DNA from 2 places in the Arthrobacter sp. ok909 genome. Region 1 is predicted to be linked to the other one. Evidence: riboswitches for the same ligand, from Rfam matches in the RefSeq annotation. Region 1 holds a riboswitch; the other holds the start of a gene.

Region 1 (7,716 bases):
CTGTATTTCCTGGCCCGCGGGACCCGCTGGGCCAAGGTAACGGCCTTCGCGGCCGCGGCGATGGCGCTCATCGTGGCGTGGTCCAGGCTGTACATCGGCGTCCACTACCCCTCCGACGTCACGGCATCATTCCTGGCTGCGAGCGCAGCCGTGGTGATGCTCACCGGCCTCTGGAACGTTGCCGCGCCGAGGATCGCGGACCGGCTACCTGCCCGTGCCATCGCCCGCCCGCTGGCCTCTGAGCCGGCATCTGAGAGGAAGTAACCCCCTGCACACCGTGGACATCTCAGCCCTCCTTCCGGCCGCGCAGGCCGCCGGGTCACCGTCGCTGCTGGATCCGGCGAGCCTGCTCGCCGGTCTGGGCCCGGGAGCCTTGGGCGTCATCGCGCTCATGGTCTTCATCGAGTCCGGCGTGCTCTTTCCCTTCCTGCCAGGAGACTCGCTGCTCTTCACCGCCGGGCTCCTGCACCAGCAGCTGCACCTGACGCTGCCGGTGCTGATCGGCGTCGTCACCGCGGCCGCCGTCGTCGGGGACCAGGTGGGGTACATGCTGGGCCGGACCTTCGGCCGGCGATGGTTCAAGGACGATGCCCGGATCCTGAAGACGGCCCACCTGACCACCACCGAAGACTTCTTCCGGCGGCACGGCGGCGCCGCCGTCGTGCTCGCGCGCTTCGTCCCCATGGTCAGGACCTTTGCGCCGCTCAGTGCCGGGATCGCACGCTATGAGTACAAGTCCTTCGTCCTCTGGAACATCACCGGCGCGGCGGCGTGGGCAATCTCCGTGACGATGCTGGGCACCTGGCTGGGGCACTTTGACATCGTCGCCAAAAACATCGACGTCATTGCCGTGGGCATGGTCCTGCTCTCCGTCGTGCCGGGTATCGTGCAGTTCCTCAGGCGCCGCCGCACCAGCCGGCGCGCGGGGCCAGCTGCCGGCGACACGGAAGCGGAAACCGGGGAGGGACTGCCGGCCCGGGAATTGGTCACGGAAGAATAGCTGACATGACAACCGCTGACCGGCCGTCTCTGCTGCTCGTTGAGGATGACGCCGCCCTCGGACCGCTCATCGCCGAGCTGCTGGACCCGGATTACCACGTCCGGCTGGTCACCAACGGTCGTGACGGCCTGCACGCGGGGCTGACCGAGGCCTGGGACGTCATGGTGATCGACCGCGGTCTGCCCGTGATGGACGGCATCGCCCTCATCGGGGCCTTGCGGTCCAAAGGCATCGGCACGCCCATCCTGATCCTGACCGCGCTGGGCGACGCAGAGGAGAAAGTCAGGGGTCTGGACGCCGGCGCCAACGACTACGTGACCAAACCGTTCGACGCCGGCGAACTGGCGGCACGACTGCGCGCACTGACGCGCACCTATGCCGCCGTGCCGGCACCGCTGAGCATCGGGGACTGGGAACTTGACCCGGCGCAGCGCTCGATCCGCTCGGTCTACGGGCACACGGTGTCGCTGACCGCAAAGGAAGGACAGCTGCTGGCAGCCCTGGCCGCGGAACCCGACCGGGTCTTCACCCGGGACGAACTCCTGTCAGCGCACTTCCATGCCTCCGACCAGCCCGGGGTGATCGATACCTACGTCCACCACTTGCGCCGGAAGATCTCCAAGGCCGTCATCCGCACCGTACACGGCGTCGGCTACCAGATCGGCGATGCCCATGAGTAACGGCGGGGGCGCCGGCGAAACCCCGGACCACTCCACACTGCGCAAGGCCTCCCTCAAGGTCGCCTTGCGGATCAGCGCCGCCTGCGCGGTCATGGTCCTTGGACTCCTCGCCGCCACGGCCCTGTACCTCGTCAACCAGCTGGCCCATCCTGAAGTTCCGCGTTCGGCATCGGCCGGGACGGCCTACGCCTACCTGGATTCCCGGGACGTGCTCGAAGCCATGCTCATCGCCGGGGTCGCGGGAATCGTGCTGGCGGGCATCGTCGGATGGCTCAGCGCGCGCAGCGCCATCCGCCCCCTCGGCGACGCCCTGGCCCGGCAACGGCGCTTCGTCCAGGACGCCAGCCATGAACTGCGCACCCCCTTGACCATTCTGGACACCCGGATCCAGCTTGCCCAGCGCAACACCGAGCCCGGCTCCAAACAGGCCCAGGACCTGGCCCGGATCCGGGAGGACGCGGCAACGCTGACCGGGATCGTCAACGAACTGCTCCTGGCGGCCACCACCGACGCCCCTGACCGCTCGGCAGCGCCTGCCGACCTCGCCGGCACCGCCTCCGGCGTCGCCGAGGGCCTGCGGCTGGTCGCGGAGCAACGGGACGTGCGCCTGGACTTCTCCGCCGATGCCCGGCCGCTGGCCCGGATCGACGCCAACGCCTTGCGCCGCGCCGTCCTGGCCCTGGCGGACAACGCCCTCTCCCACACCCCGCCGGGCGGCCGTGTGACCATCACGACGGCGATCGAGCAAAACCGCGCGGTCATCACGGTGGCTGACACGGGGACCGGGATCACCGGCGTGGACCAGGCCCGGATCTTTGACCGCTTCGTGCGGACCGCCAGCACCGGAGGAACGCAGGGACAACGGAGCTTTGGCATCGGCTTGGCCCTGGTCCGGGAAATCGCAGTGGCTGCCGGAGGTGCCGTCGAGGTTGCCTCCACCGGCAGCGCCGGCACCGTCATGAAGATGACGCTTCCGCTCGCCGCCGTCGGGAATCCCTAGGAATCCGTGAGAATCCGGGCAAGGGAAAGACCGGCGATCGCTTGCCCCCAAGGGAAAATCGATCGCCGGTCTTTCCGGACTGGATGGCCCCGGGAGGGCTGTCTGGCCCCTACGGGGTTTAGGCGCGGACGAAGGTCACGCCGCCGGTCGCGGTGAGCCAGGACAGCGGGTGCACGATCGTCTGGTTGGCGCCGTTCATGCCGCCGCTGATCACCTGGCCGTTGCCGGCGTAGATGCCGACGTGGCCGGACTGGACCACCATGTCACCGGGCTGCGGGGCCGCCACAACGGTTCCGAGGCCAAGGAAGGCCCGGGGCCCGATGTCGCCGACGGGCTTACCGGCCGCGCCAAGGGCCTTTTCCACCATCGCGGTGCAGTCCTGGGTGATGCCCAGCTGGCTGTACGCGGCAGAAAGCATGATGGCGTTGCGGCCGCCTGCAGCCGGTGCCGCGGCCGGGGCGGGCGCCGCCGGAGCTGCCTGCACCTGCACGGACGGCGCAGCGGCCACCTTGGGTGCTGCCGCCGGCGCTGCTGCGGGAGCAGCGGCAACGGGCTTGGGCTGTTCGATGACCGGCGCTGCGACAGAGCTCACTGCGGGGCGGTCGAAGCTGATCTTGACGCTTGAATCGGCGCTGACGGGCGCGCTGAGAAGTCCCTTGACGTCTGCGGCGGAGGCCGGAGCAGAGTCCCGCTGCAGGGGTGCCGGGGCTGCGTTGGCGGCCATTCCGCTGGTAAGAACCAGGCCGGATGCGGCGGCGAGGACGGCGGCATGGCGCGCAAAAGTATTGATTGAAGACATGGATGTAGCCTCTCCCAGTGCCTGCGAGGTGAGCTGTCGGATTCGGATGGGAGTCACCCGGCCGCACTCCCGGGCCCGTCGTTGCGGGCACTGTGCGGCTTCACCCCAAGGCCTGCGTATCAGCAGGCCAAAAGTGGTTTCCCCGTCTCTGCCGGTCGTTGGTGCGAGTTACCCCCGGGCCGCGGCAGAGTTAGGCAATCGGCTGGGGAGCGCCCGTATCGGAGACAACAGGCACTTATCCACCGTAGCGCGAACCGCAGGCGAATGTCACATTCAGGTAACGGGCCACGGTGCGGTCCGGCAGTTGCCCATAGGGCGGCGCAGCTTTTCGACCATAAGATGATGCCATCAGCACCACCTTGGAAGCGGAGGCCCGAAATGAACAGCCACTGTGTCGCCATCTGCCAGTTGAGCAACCAGCCCCAGGAGGATTTCGACGTCAATACCGAACTGCTGATCCTGGACGGCCCGGACGTCCATGTGTCCACATGGGATGCGGAGCCACGGGACGGCGGCTTCGACGAACACGTCCTGAACGACCGGGTGGACGCCCTCGGGTTCATGGTTGTCAGCGACTGGGCCTTCCTGGACGGCAAGGCCTACGCGGTGGTGGAACGGCGGTCAGGAACGTAGGGGCGCTGCACCCTCCACGGGACTAGTCTCATTCCATGACAAAGGATTCGGACAAGGGCCATGACGGGAACCCGGTGCTCTGGCACGGGGAGCCCGAGGAACACGACTATCCGGCTGCCGGTCGTTATCTCTCGCTGCTCACCGACGATGCCAGGGCCGCCGCCATCGTGGAGTCGTTGCGCCTGGCGCCGGTAACCCATCACGTGGCCAAGGATATCCTGCGGGCCTCAGGCCTGCCGCTCCTGACCCGGGACAACCCCCATGTGGCCTCCGACCTGGCCAAGATTGCCGACGGCCGTCCGCTCTCCCCCGTCCTCCTGGTCCGCGGGGACCTCGACGCCGGAGTCGCGGCCCAGATTGCCGACGGCTATCACCGGGTCTGCGCTTCCTACCTCACGGACGAGAACACCGACATTCCGGTGAAGCTTGTTGCCCCGATTGGCCCGGGGCCGTCCCGCAGTCTCGAGCCATGACTTTCCTGACCCTGGCGCTGATCGCCGTCGTCGCCTTGGCTGGTCCCTTGCTCGCGCTGCCGGTGCACTGGCGGCTGCCGGTGGTACTGGGCGAACTGCTGGCCGGGATCGCGATCGGACGGACGGGCCTGGGCCTGGTGAACCCGGCAGATCCTACGTTCAGCTTCCTGGCTAACATCGGGTTTGCGCTGATGATGTTCGTGGCCGGAACTCATGTTCCCGTGCGGGATCCTCAAATTCGCTCCGCCCTCGGCAAAGGCACGCGCCGGGCCGTAGCGGCCGCAGCGGCCGCAGTGGTCGTCGGGACCGGCATCGGCCTGCTCTTCGGGACTGGACATGCTCCCCTCTACGTCGTGCTGCTGGCGTCCTCCTCGGCCGCGCTGGTCCTCCCGATCGTCGATTCTCTGCGCCTCGGCGGACCCGACGTCGTTTCCATGACCGCACAGGTGGCGATCGCGGACATAGCCTGCATTGTGGCGCTGCCGCTCCTGGTGGATCCGCCGCACGCAGGCCGGGCGGCCCTGACCGTACTCACCGTGGCGGGCTGCGCTGTGGGGCTTTTCTTCGTACTCCGATGGCTGGAGAGCACGGGAATCCGCGGCCACGTGCACCAACTCTCGGAAAACCGCAAGTTTGCCCTGGAGCTGAGGATCCAGTTGGCGGTGCTGTTTGCCCTGGCCGGTGTCGCGACTTTCGGCAATGTGTCCGTGATGATGGCGGGCTTTTCCTTCGGCCTGGTGGTGGCGGCCGTCGGCGAACCGAGACGGCTGGCCCGGCAACTTTTTGCCCTCAGCGACGGCTTCCTGGGTCCGCTGTTCTTCGTCTGGCTGGGCGCATCCCTCACGCTCAAGGACCTGGCCGGGCATCCGGACATGATTGCGCTCGGTCTCGCGCTGGGAGCCGGAACGTTGCTGGCGCATGCCGGTTTGGCGCTCCTGGGGCTCCCCCTGCCGCTCGGCGTGTTGTCGGCGGCCCAGCTCGGCGTGCCGGTGGCAGCTGCGAGTATCGGCACGCAGCTTGACGTACTGTTCCCCGGCGAGGCAGCAGCCCTGCTGATGGGTGCGTTGATCACAATCGCCGCAAGCGCCGTGGCCGGGTCTCGGGCAGCCAAGAGGTTCACGCTGCCCGCGAAGGCCGGCGGCGGGTCAAGCGAAGCCGGCAGCACCGCCGGCCAAGGTGATCCAGGCGATCCAAGCGCTCCGAAACACTGAACGAGACTGGGTAAGGAAACATCACCCTCCGACGGGCGTGAACTGTAGCTCGGGTCTCCTCTTGGCCATTTCCGCCAGGACCCGCGTTACGGCGGCCCGGACGGCCGCGGCGTCTTCGTCTGTGTCGCGGTCGGATCTGGCGCCGTCGGCGTCCGTGTCGGCGTCGAACGTGAAACCCGGCACGTCCTCGCCGAGCACCGCGCGCGCGTGGCGGACAAACCTGTCCCAATCCCCGGCGCCGGCGCGCAGCGCCATCAGCGGCGAAAGCAGCGCGGCCCGGCGCAGCCAGGGATCGGGCTCGCGCACCCACCGGTCCAGCACGCTGACAGCCCGCACCCTGCCCAGGACGTCCAGACCGTCCACGAGCGGCCCGACGACGTCGACGGCGAGCGGATCCACGAGGTCCGGCAGCCGAGCCTCCCGGATGAAGCCCTCCAACCGGGTGAGATCCGAGTTAGTCAACAGCTTCACGTTGTCCTGCAGCAGCACCACCGCTGCCAGGCGGCGCTCGAAGACCGGCACGGCCCACAGTTCGGAACTCAGTGCCGTGATCTCATCATGCGCGAGTCCGGAATACCGGCGGCCGGCATCCCGGACGGTCCCGCGCACGGCCCCCACGGAGGCGCCGTAGAAACCGAGGCCACCGCCCCCAGGATTCCTTCCCAGCCCGTACCGCAGCGCCTCCGCACGGCTCCAGGAGCCTTCCCGCTGCAGCGCGAGGTCAATGAATTCGCCAGCATCACTCACGGGTCCATTCTTTCCCCTCGGGGCGCGGGCGGGAAAACGCGGAATCGCGCTCCGGCGGCTGCGCCTACCTAGACTGATTGGGACAGGTTTCCGATCGAAAGCGGTTCTCGCAGCCATGCACACCACCACCAGGCACCCCAAGCTGGCCCTTGCCGTCGCACTTTCCGCCGTGACGTTGGGGGTGGCGTCGTGTGCTGCTTCCGGGCCGTCCCCCGAGGTGCCCGCGACGTCAGCGGCGCCGACGACCTCCCCGGCCTCCGCCGCCGATTTTGGCCTCGACATCGCAGGGGCTCCCGGCCGGATCGCCCAGGCCGGTCTCTCGGTGCTCACAGCCGAGGGGAACGTGGACCATTACCATGCGCATCTGGACGTGCTGAAGGACGGCAAGGCCGTAGCTGTGCCGGCCAACATCGGCATCACGGCCGGCCCGGACAACAGGGCCAACGGCATCTCCGCGCTGCACACCCACGACACCACCGGCGTGGTCCACATCGAGTCCCCCACTGCCGGCCAGGTCTTTACTCTCGGGCAGCTCTTCACGGAATGGGGCGTCCTTGGAGGCAGCGGCGCCCCGGGTACCGGGACGGGATCGCTGGACGGCTGGACCCTCTACGTGAACGGCCAGAAGTACGGCTCCGGCATCCGGGACCTCCCGTTGAAGGCACACGACGAGATCGTCCTAAGCTATGGCACTCCCCCGGCAAAGATCCCGGCCGCCTACGAGTTTCCGTCTGGAGAATGAGGGGCGCGGGGCCGCCGCGTCCGATCAAGCCGCGCGACTCCGGCACTTGCGGCGACACGCACAGGTTTGCGGGCCAAGGTAACGATCCAGTAACGTAGGCGACTGGCCGCGAAGGCCTGGCCCGAACGCAGGGTCCCGGACTGGCCCTTGCCGGGCCCGGTTGCGCCGTTCGGCGCCTGCTCGCCCGTGCCCTTGCGGCAGGGGCCGGATGAAGCTTCCCGCACTGGCCGCCGCCCTGGCAGCGACGGTTGTGTGCGCCAGTCACCAAGCCCGGAGGGGTCCGTTGTTCACGAAATCACCGTCCAAAGATGCACAGTCCAAAGAAGCACAGTTCAAGACGACACACTTCAACAAAATCGCCATTGCGCTGACCATGGGCGCACTGTCCCTGACCGGGTGCGGCGCTGCTCCAACGGCAGGAGCCGCAGCCC
Region 2 (7,716 bases), on a different contig from region 1:
GATCCCACGCGGGGGTAGGCTTCTCGAGTTCCTTGATCTGCCAGATGGTGCCCTTCGGGGGACCTGGTACAAATCCGAGTTTCCAGCCCATCTCTGCCGGCGTGTGGTCGCCCTTGGCATTGTTGCAGCGCAGGCAGGCGGCCACGAGGTTCTCCCAAGAATCGGCGCCGCCACGGGACTTGGGCTGGACGTGATCGATCGTGTGGGCTGCCTTGCCGCAGTACGCGCAGTGGTGGGCATCGCGGCGGAGCACGCCGCGGCGGCTGACCGCCGTCATCGTGTTGTACCGCGGCCGGATGTAGCGGTTCAGGAGGATCACGGACGGGCGGCCCAGTATGTCCTGCGGGCCGACAACGGGGTCGTCCCCTTCAGCCACCACGCTTGCCTTTCCGGTCAGGACAAGGACGAGCGCCCGGCGGAAGGTGATGACCGCCAGCGGTTCATATCCAGCATTCAGAACGAGAGTGCGCATCCGCATACCTCTTCACGGCCGCACCCGCCAGGGGCACGAGGGCCGGCTGCCCTGTGCATGGTCGGGCTATGGATCGACAAGACAAGAGTAAACACTCAACTGCCAGATCACCGAATGTTTTTTCGGCGGTGCGGCCCCCAGCGCGGAAAATTCATGCCCCGGTAACACGAAAGACCCCCGCCTCAAGAGGCGGGGGTCTTTGAAAGTGCGGGGGGCTTGCGCCTAGCCGCCGACGCGGATGAAGACCGGGCCGGAACCGACGTTCACGCTGTAGAGAGCGGTGGTGCCGCCGTTCCAGCCGCCGTGGACTGCCATGCCGTTGCCGACGTAGACAGCGATGTGGGGCATGCCCACGCCACCGTTCTGGTAGTAGGCGAGGTCGCCCGGACGAGCTTCGGCGGCGCTCACGGTGCGGCCGAGGGACAGGTAACCTGCCGGCCAGCCGTGGTAGTGGATACCGGCCGCGGCCAGGGCGTTGGTGGCAAGGGCGGTGCAGTCCTGCGCCACGCCGAGCTGTGCATAGGCGGCGGCAGCGATAGTTGCACCGGCGCCGCTTCCGATTCCGGCAGGGGCCAGGGCAGCTGCGCCGCCGTTGACGCCGGCCTGGGCGCCGCCGGCCTGGGTGGCTGCGGCGGTCTGGACCTGCACGACGGGCTTGGGAGCCTCGACGACGGGAGCCGGCGACGTGGTCACGGCGGGCTTCTCGTAGGAAATCGCAATGGTGGAAGCAGCCGAAATCGTGGCCGGAGCCGACGACTGGACTTCCAGGGCGGAAGCGGAGGTGGATTCGCGCTGAACATTGGTCTCAGCAGCGTTGGCTGCGATTCCGCTGGTCAGAACCAGACCGGAAGCTGCGGCGATGACCGCGGCCTGACGGCCCATGCCGCCGGCGTTGTCGCCGACTGCCTTGGCAATAACAGCCAGCGAGTTGGTCTTGGTGACCTCGGCGCGGTGCCGTGCAACGGTTGCACGAGTAGTCATTAAGTTCTCTCTTTCGTGATCCTTGGACCGCGCGTTTTTGGGCGCGGGCTGAGGACGCTCCGGCATCTTGGGGGTACGCCGGATCGCCCCGAAATGGGTTACTTAGCGAAGGGTGTACTGCGAAGACGCGCCAAAAGCGGGAACTGCATGCTGTCCGGACTCGGTGGAGAATGAGCCAGCGGAACGTGATCCCATCCGGGCGCCGGCAAGGGCGGCACGTGATGTGGATGTCAGCGGGCTCAAAAGAGCCGCGCCAGTGCGCATACGCGCAGCATTGTGGCGTGAAGACACGAAAGTAGCCTCTCCCAATGCCTACGAGGTGAGCTGTCGGATTCGGATGGGAGTCACCCGGCCGCGCTGCTTCCTGGGAAGCGTTGCGACTTAACCCCTAGGCCTTCTTTCGAAGGCCAAAATTGGTTCCCCCGCCCCTGCCAGACGATGTAATGCGAACGGACCTTGAGCGGTGGCAGAGCTAGGCAATCCACTCAAGAGCGCCAACTTCGGAAAAGTTGGCGTGCTTCAAACTCTACAGGACTCCGGACCCAATGTCACATTCAGATCACGGCGTGTCCCGGGAATTTGAGAGTTGTCCATCGTCTTTATTAGAGCCAGCCGAGGGGGTCAACGACGTCGCCGTTGACCATCACTTCAAAGTGGAGGTGGCAGCCCGTGGAGGCGCCGGTGGTCCCGCTCAGCGCGACGATATCGCCGCGGGAGACCTTCTGGCCGACCTTCACCGAGGACGACGACAGGTGGTTGTACGTGGTCTCCAGACCGTTGCCGTGGTCAATGACCACACGGTTGCCGCCGCCGTAGGGGTGCCATCCGTTGAAGGTCACGGTGCCGCTGGCGGCGGCGTGGACCGGCGTGCCGCACTGGGCGGCGAAATCCTGGCCGCGGTGAAACTCCCCCGGACCGCCCGTGATGGGGCTCACACGGTAGCCGAACGGCGATGCCGTGATCAGTTGGTCCAGCGGCGGACCCAGCGTGCCGGCTGAAGCCGCGCGGGTGATGCTGCCGACGGACTGGGCGCTCAGCAGTTGCTTGAGCTTCCCGTCCGGGTCGCCTTTGGTGGCGACGGCCGTCCGGCTGAAATCGAGCTTTGCGGCGGCGGCAGCCGTGACATCCGGCTGCGCTGCGGCCGAGACCGTGCCCGATCCGTCCGCGTTCGAGGCCATGACCGGGCTGGTAACGGGGACCGTCACCGTGAGTACCAGACCAGCCGCGGCCAGTGCGATGCCGGCCTTCTGCCCCACGCCGCTGGCGGCGGCAAAATCCGTTACCTGACGGAACGGACTGCGGCGGCTGCGGCGCTCGTCCCGGTGCGGGTCGCGCGGGCGTTCGGCCGTATACGCGACGCCGGGACGCGGCTCCGGAGCGGGACCGGTTGCGCGGCGACGGCCCCTGGCGGTCTGGGTGGTCAAGAACGGTTCCTCTCTGGAGAGCCTGCGAAGTTAGCTGTCGGATTCGAGTCAGAGAGATCAAAGACCCGGTCCGCCGTTGCAAGCATCCAGCCACAGAGGCATCCGCTGGGGGTCCTCGGTGGAAGCTGCTTGCCGCTGACGGACTTCACCCCAAGGCTGCCGAAGAAGCAGCCGATAGTGGTTCCCCCGCCCCTGCCAGGAGGTGGTTCTGCGACTGATCCGCTGGCAGGGCTCGGCTTCGGATCAGGTAACGCTTTGGTATCGGTACAGGGCACTAACTATAGGCGATTAAGCCGCCCGGTGATAAATCCGTGATCGCGTTTGTGCAGAACTCATGGGTCATCCCATGACGGTGACGTTTTGGCTGGTCAGACGACTGTTACAAAGACATGCGCGGCGACCTCTGGCGGCAACTCCAAGGCGCCCTCGATATCCGGGACCCGGACCGAGATGTACTCCCCCACCCGCTCCAGCGAGACAAGCGCCCCGGGGCGGATTCCGCCCTCGTCGAGTTGGGCCAGAAGCTCCGGTTCCACCTGGATGGGCTCCGCGAGCCGGTTGACCGTGATCCGCGAATCCGCACCGTAGCCGGCCATGGCCTCCAGAAGGTTCACGACGCCGTCCGTGTGGGCCCCCGAGGATGCGCCGCCAAGTTCCGCGAGCCCCGGAATCGGGTTCCCGTAGGGCGAAACGGTCGGGTGGTCGAGCATCTCGAAGATCCTGCGCTCGACGCGCTCACTCATGACGTGCTCCCAGCGGCATGCTTCCTCGTGGACGTAGGCCCAGTCGAGCCCGATCACGTCGGCGAGCAGGCGTTCCGCGAGGCGGTGCTTGCGCATGACGCCGACGGCGCGTTTCCGTCCGGTTTCGGTCAGTTCAAGGTGCCGGTCTCCGGAAACAATCACAAGGCCGTCACGCTCCATGCGGCCGATGGTCTGGGAAACAGTGGGGCCGGAGTGGCGGAGTCGTTCGGCGATGCGGGCGCGGAGGGCGACGATGTTTTCTTCTTCAAGTTCCAGAATGGTCCGGAGATACATCTCCGTGGTATCAATCAGATCCGTCATTCAGCTCAGCTCCTCGAGCGCAGTCCTTGCGTCATTCCCACCGTACCGCGTGCGGGCTGCGTGTAAGGATGCGCCCTGGCGAGATCCGCCGTACGTTCGCAGAACAGCCTAGCCTATTTTGAATTACTCCGGATAATTTTTGGCCCGGACTGCGGATGCTCCCCCGGCGCCCGCCGGCCGGCCCCTCGGGGCCGTCTCAATGACCGGACTATGACAGAGGCTTTTCCGTATCGCCGGGGGCTGTCAGGCAGAATAAAAAAGGCAGAATGACAAGGGGTGTCCGTTGTAGCCGTCCCGGCCAGGCCACCTCCCAGCCACGCTACGAACCAGCCGAAAATTGGAGCCACTGTGAGCGACACCAGCATCACGATCCCCGCCAACCTCCTGCCCAAGGACGGACGGTTCGGCGCCGGCCCGTCCAAGGTCCGACCGGAACAGATGGAGGCCCTCGCAGCGGCGTCGGCAAAGCTGCTGGGGACCTCACACCGCCAGGCACCCGTAAAGAACCTCGTCGGTTCGGTCCGCAATGGCCTCAGCGAGTTCTTCCGCGCCCCGGAGGGCTACGAAGTGATTCTCGGCGTCGGCGGCTCCACCGCATTCTGGGACATTGCCAGCTTTGGACTCGTCGAGACCAAGGCGCAGCACCTGTCCTTCGGAGAATTCGGCTCGAAGTTTGCTTCGGCTACCAACAAGGCGCCGTTCCTCGGCGAATCCTCCATCATCAAGGCCGAGCCCGGCACCCGCCCCACCGCCCACGCCGAGGCCGGCGTCGACGTATACGCGTGGCCGCAGAACGAGACGTCCACCGGCGTGGCCGCCCCCGTCCGGCGCGTAGCGGGCGCCGACGAAGGGTCACTGGTGCTGGTGGACGCGACGTCGGCCGCAGGCGGACTGGATGTGGACGTGGCCGAGTCCGACGTCTACTACTTTGCGCCGCAGAAGAACTTCGCGTCCGACGGCGGCCTGTGGCTTGGCCTGTTCTCCCCGGCGGCGCTGGAGCGGGCGGCTCGGATCAAGGCCAGCAACCGCTGGATCCCCGACTTCCTGGACCTCCAGACCGCAATCGACAACTCCCGGCTGAACCAGACCTACAACACCCCCGCGCTGGCCACCCTGGTCACCCTGGATGCGCAGGTGCAGTGGCTCAACGCCAACGGTGGCTTGGACTTCGCCTCCGCCCGGACCGCGGATTCTGCCGGCCGGATCTACCGCTGGGCCGAGGCGTCCGGCTACGCCACGCCGTTCGTCGCCAAGGCCGAGGACCGCTCCAACGTGATCGCCACGATCGACTTCGACGAATCGATCGACGCCGCGGCCATCGCCAAGGTGCTCCGCGCCAACGGCGTCGTCGACACCGAGCCGTACCGCAAGCTGGGCCGCAACCAGCTGCGCATCGCCACGTTCGTGGCGATCGAACCGGACGATGTCTCGGCGCTGCTTGAGTGCATCGACTTCGTCGTGGCAGAACTCAAGAAGTAGCCTCAGCGTCCGACGGCGTCGTCCCGGCCACGTGCCGGTGCGGCGCCGTCGTCGTTTCCGGGCAGGTTCTCCGGCTGGGCGCCCGGGCCCACGCCGGCTGCACCGGCCCCGGATCCGCCGGCCCCAATTGCGGTGGCGCGGCTTGCCACGCGGAAGTACCGCAGCCCGCGGGCCCGGCGGTTGAAGTGGAGCCGCAGCTGCTTCGCCCGGATGATCCACAGCAGCCCGATCAGGGCCGCGAGCAGGCCGGCAACGGCCGCGACGCCCATGGACCAGCGCGGGCCGGCGATGTTTGCCACCCAGCCGACGAACGGCGCCCCGATGGGCGTTCCGCCCATGAAGATCGCCATGTACAGGGCCATCACGCGGCCTCGCATCACAGGGTCCGTGGTGGTCTGGACGTACCCGTTGGCGCTCGTCATCATGGTGATCGCGAACAGCCCCACCGGCACCAGCGCGACGCCGTACCAGAAGTAGTTCGGAGCCAGGGCGGCGATGCCGGAGGTCACGCCGAACGCCCCGGCTGCCGCGAAGATCACCCGCAGGCGCGGTGTGCCTCGGCCAGCGGATAACAGGGCCCCGGCGACGGAGCCGATCGCCATGATCGAATTCATGAGGCCGAAGGCCCCCGCGTCGAGACCAAATTCGGTGCCCACCATGGCCGCGATGAACAGGGCGAAATTCAGCCCCAGGGTTCCCACGATGAAGATGGCCACGAGCACCACGACAAGGTCGGGACGGTATCTCACATAGCGCAGCCCCTCGCGGATCCTGCCTTTGCCGGCCGCTGCCCGCGGCAGCCGGCGCAGCGATGCCGCCGGGATTTTCGCCAGGCTCAGCAGCAGCGCGGCGAACGTGAGGGTGTTGATGAGGAAGACCCAGCCCGGTCCGACGACGGCCGTGAGCACGCCGGCGACAGCGGGGCCGATCATCCGGGCGACGTTGAAGGAGGCGCTGTTGAGGGCCACGGCGTTGGGGAGGTAGTCGTCCTGGACCAGTTCCGAGACGAAGGTCTGGCGGACGGGGGCATCCAGCGCGGAGACCACGCCGAGCAGCAGGGCGAAGGCGTAGACGTGCCAGAGCTGCGCCGTGCCCGTTATCACGAGGATGCCCAGCCCGGCGCTCAGCAGCGCCATCGCGGACTGGGTCAGGACCAGGAGCCGTTTACGGTTGAAGCGGTCCGCGACCAGTCCGGCCACGGGGGCCAGGAAAAGCTGCGGGCCCAGTTGCAGGGCCATCGTAATGCCTACCGCGCCGGCGTCGTGCGCCGTCAGATGCGCGAACACCAGCCAGTCCTGGGCGGTGCGCTGCATCCAGGTGCCGATGTTGGAAATGAGGGCGCCGACGAACCAGATCCGGTAGTTCAGGATGTGCAGGGATTTGAACGTGGACATCAGGCCCAGCCCTCGCTATGCACTCTCCCGGACGCTTCCAACCGCTAGTCGGCCTCGTCGGTGGAGGGTTCCCGAGCGTCCTCGGCGTCGTACTCGGCGGCGTCTTCTTCGTTGGCGTCCTGCTCGTCGTCGTCCTGCTCGTCGTCATCCTGCTCGCTGGCGGCCTGGGCATCGCCGTCGTGCTGGACGTCGTGCTGGACGTCGTGCTCCGCGTCGTGCCCCTGCGACGGCGCCTGGGCGCCGGGCGCCTCCTCGGCCTCGTCCGTCTGCGCGTCTTCAGGGCGGACCCGTTCAGCCCACGGGACCCAGGCCGGCGCCAGGATCGAGTCTTCCGAGGGCAGCAGGCCGAGCTCGTCGACCGTCACCACTTTGGACCGCGAGTTGCGGGTCAGAACGGCGTACCACTGCCAGCCCAGGTACCCGGGCAGCCTGGATTCGAACAGATGGGTCACCAGGCGGTCTCCTTCGCTGCGGGCACCGAGGTGCTCGCCGATCTGCTCCGCGGGGGCAATGCTTTCCACGGCGGCGCGGGCAACGTCGACGGCGGCGGCCAGGAAGGCGTCAGGCTTGCCGGTGCGCCAGGCCGGCACGCCGGCGCGAGGGCGGGACCCCTGCTTCGGGCCGGTTCCCTTGGATCCGGCCGGCACTTTGGATCCGGCATCCGGCGCCGGCAACTGATCAGGTTCCTGAGTCATCAAGAGCCTTATACGTCCAGCTCGTCGGCAACCTTACGCAGGGCGGCTGCAATCGCCTTGCCCTTGTTGCCTTCCGGGTACTTGCCCGCGGACAGGGTTCCGGACAGGTTGTCCAGCACGCTGACGAGGTCCTGGACCAGCGGGGCAAGGTCCTTGGCGCTGGGCCGCTTTGCTTTGGCGATGGACGGCGTCTTGTCCAGCACCCGC

Evidence for each region. Region 1 has a riboswitch for cyclic di-AMP ahead of BLR03_RS10150 (NlpC/P60 family protein). Riboswitches for the same ligand answer to the same signal wherever they lie in the genome.
Region 2: it holds a riboswitch for cyclic di-AMP, as region 1 does, so the genes downstream of both, BLR03_RS07765 (M23 family metallopeptidase) here and BLR03_RS10150 (NlpC/P60 family protein) in region 1, are expected to answer to the same signal.

Annotation. Positions count from the first base shown of each region.
Region 1 is NZ_FNJS01000010.1:43,572-51,287, reverse strand. Features, by position in the region: gene BLR03_RS10170 (phosphatase PAP2 family protein) at 1-264, shown strand, start outside; gene BLR03_RS10165 (VTT domain-containing protein) at 269-1,000, shown strand; gene BLR03_RS10160 (response regulator transcription factor) at 1,006-1,680, shown strand; gene BLR03_RS10155 (sensor histidine kinase) at 1,673-2,680, shown strand; gene BLR03_RS10150 (NlpC/P60 family protein) at 2,799-3,479, opposite strand; cyclic di-AMP (ydaO/yuaA leader) riboswitch at 3,484-3,684, opposite strand; gene BLR03_RS10145 (hypothetical protein) at 3,858-4,112, shown strand; gene BLR03_RS10140 (hypothetical protein) at 4,148-4,585, shown strand; gene BLR03_RS10135 (cation:proton antiporter) at 4,582-5,796, shown strand; gene BLR03_RS10130 (DNA alkylation repair protein) at 5,818-6,543, opposite strand; gene BLR03_RS10125 (hypothetical protein) at 6,659-7,285, shown strand; gene BLR03_RS10120 (glycoside hydrolase family 16 protein) at 7,494-7,716, shown strand, end outside.
Region 2 is NZ_FNJS01000007.1:58,726-66,441, reverse strand. Features, by position in the region: gene BLR03_RS07775 (HNH endonuclease) at 1-472, opposite strand, end outside; gene BLR03_RS07770 (NlpC/P60 family protein) at 695-1,453, opposite strand; cyclic di-AMP (ydaO/yuaA leader) riboswitch at 1,749-1,932, opposite strand; gene BLR03_RS07765 (M23 family metallopeptidase) at 2,056-2,877, opposite strand; cyclic di-AMP (ydaO/yuaA leader) riboswitch at 2,882-3,095, opposite strand; gene BLR03_RS07760 (iron-dependent transcriptional repressor DtxR) at 3,246-3,941, opposite strand; gene serC (phosphoserine transaminase) at 4,290-5,420, shown strand; gene BLR03_RS07750 (MFS transporter) at 5,423-6,814, opposite strand; gene BLR03_RS07745 (DUF3027 domain-containing protein) at 6,859-7,509, opposite strand; gene BLR03_RS07740 (cold-shock protein) at 7,518-7,716, opposite strand, start outside.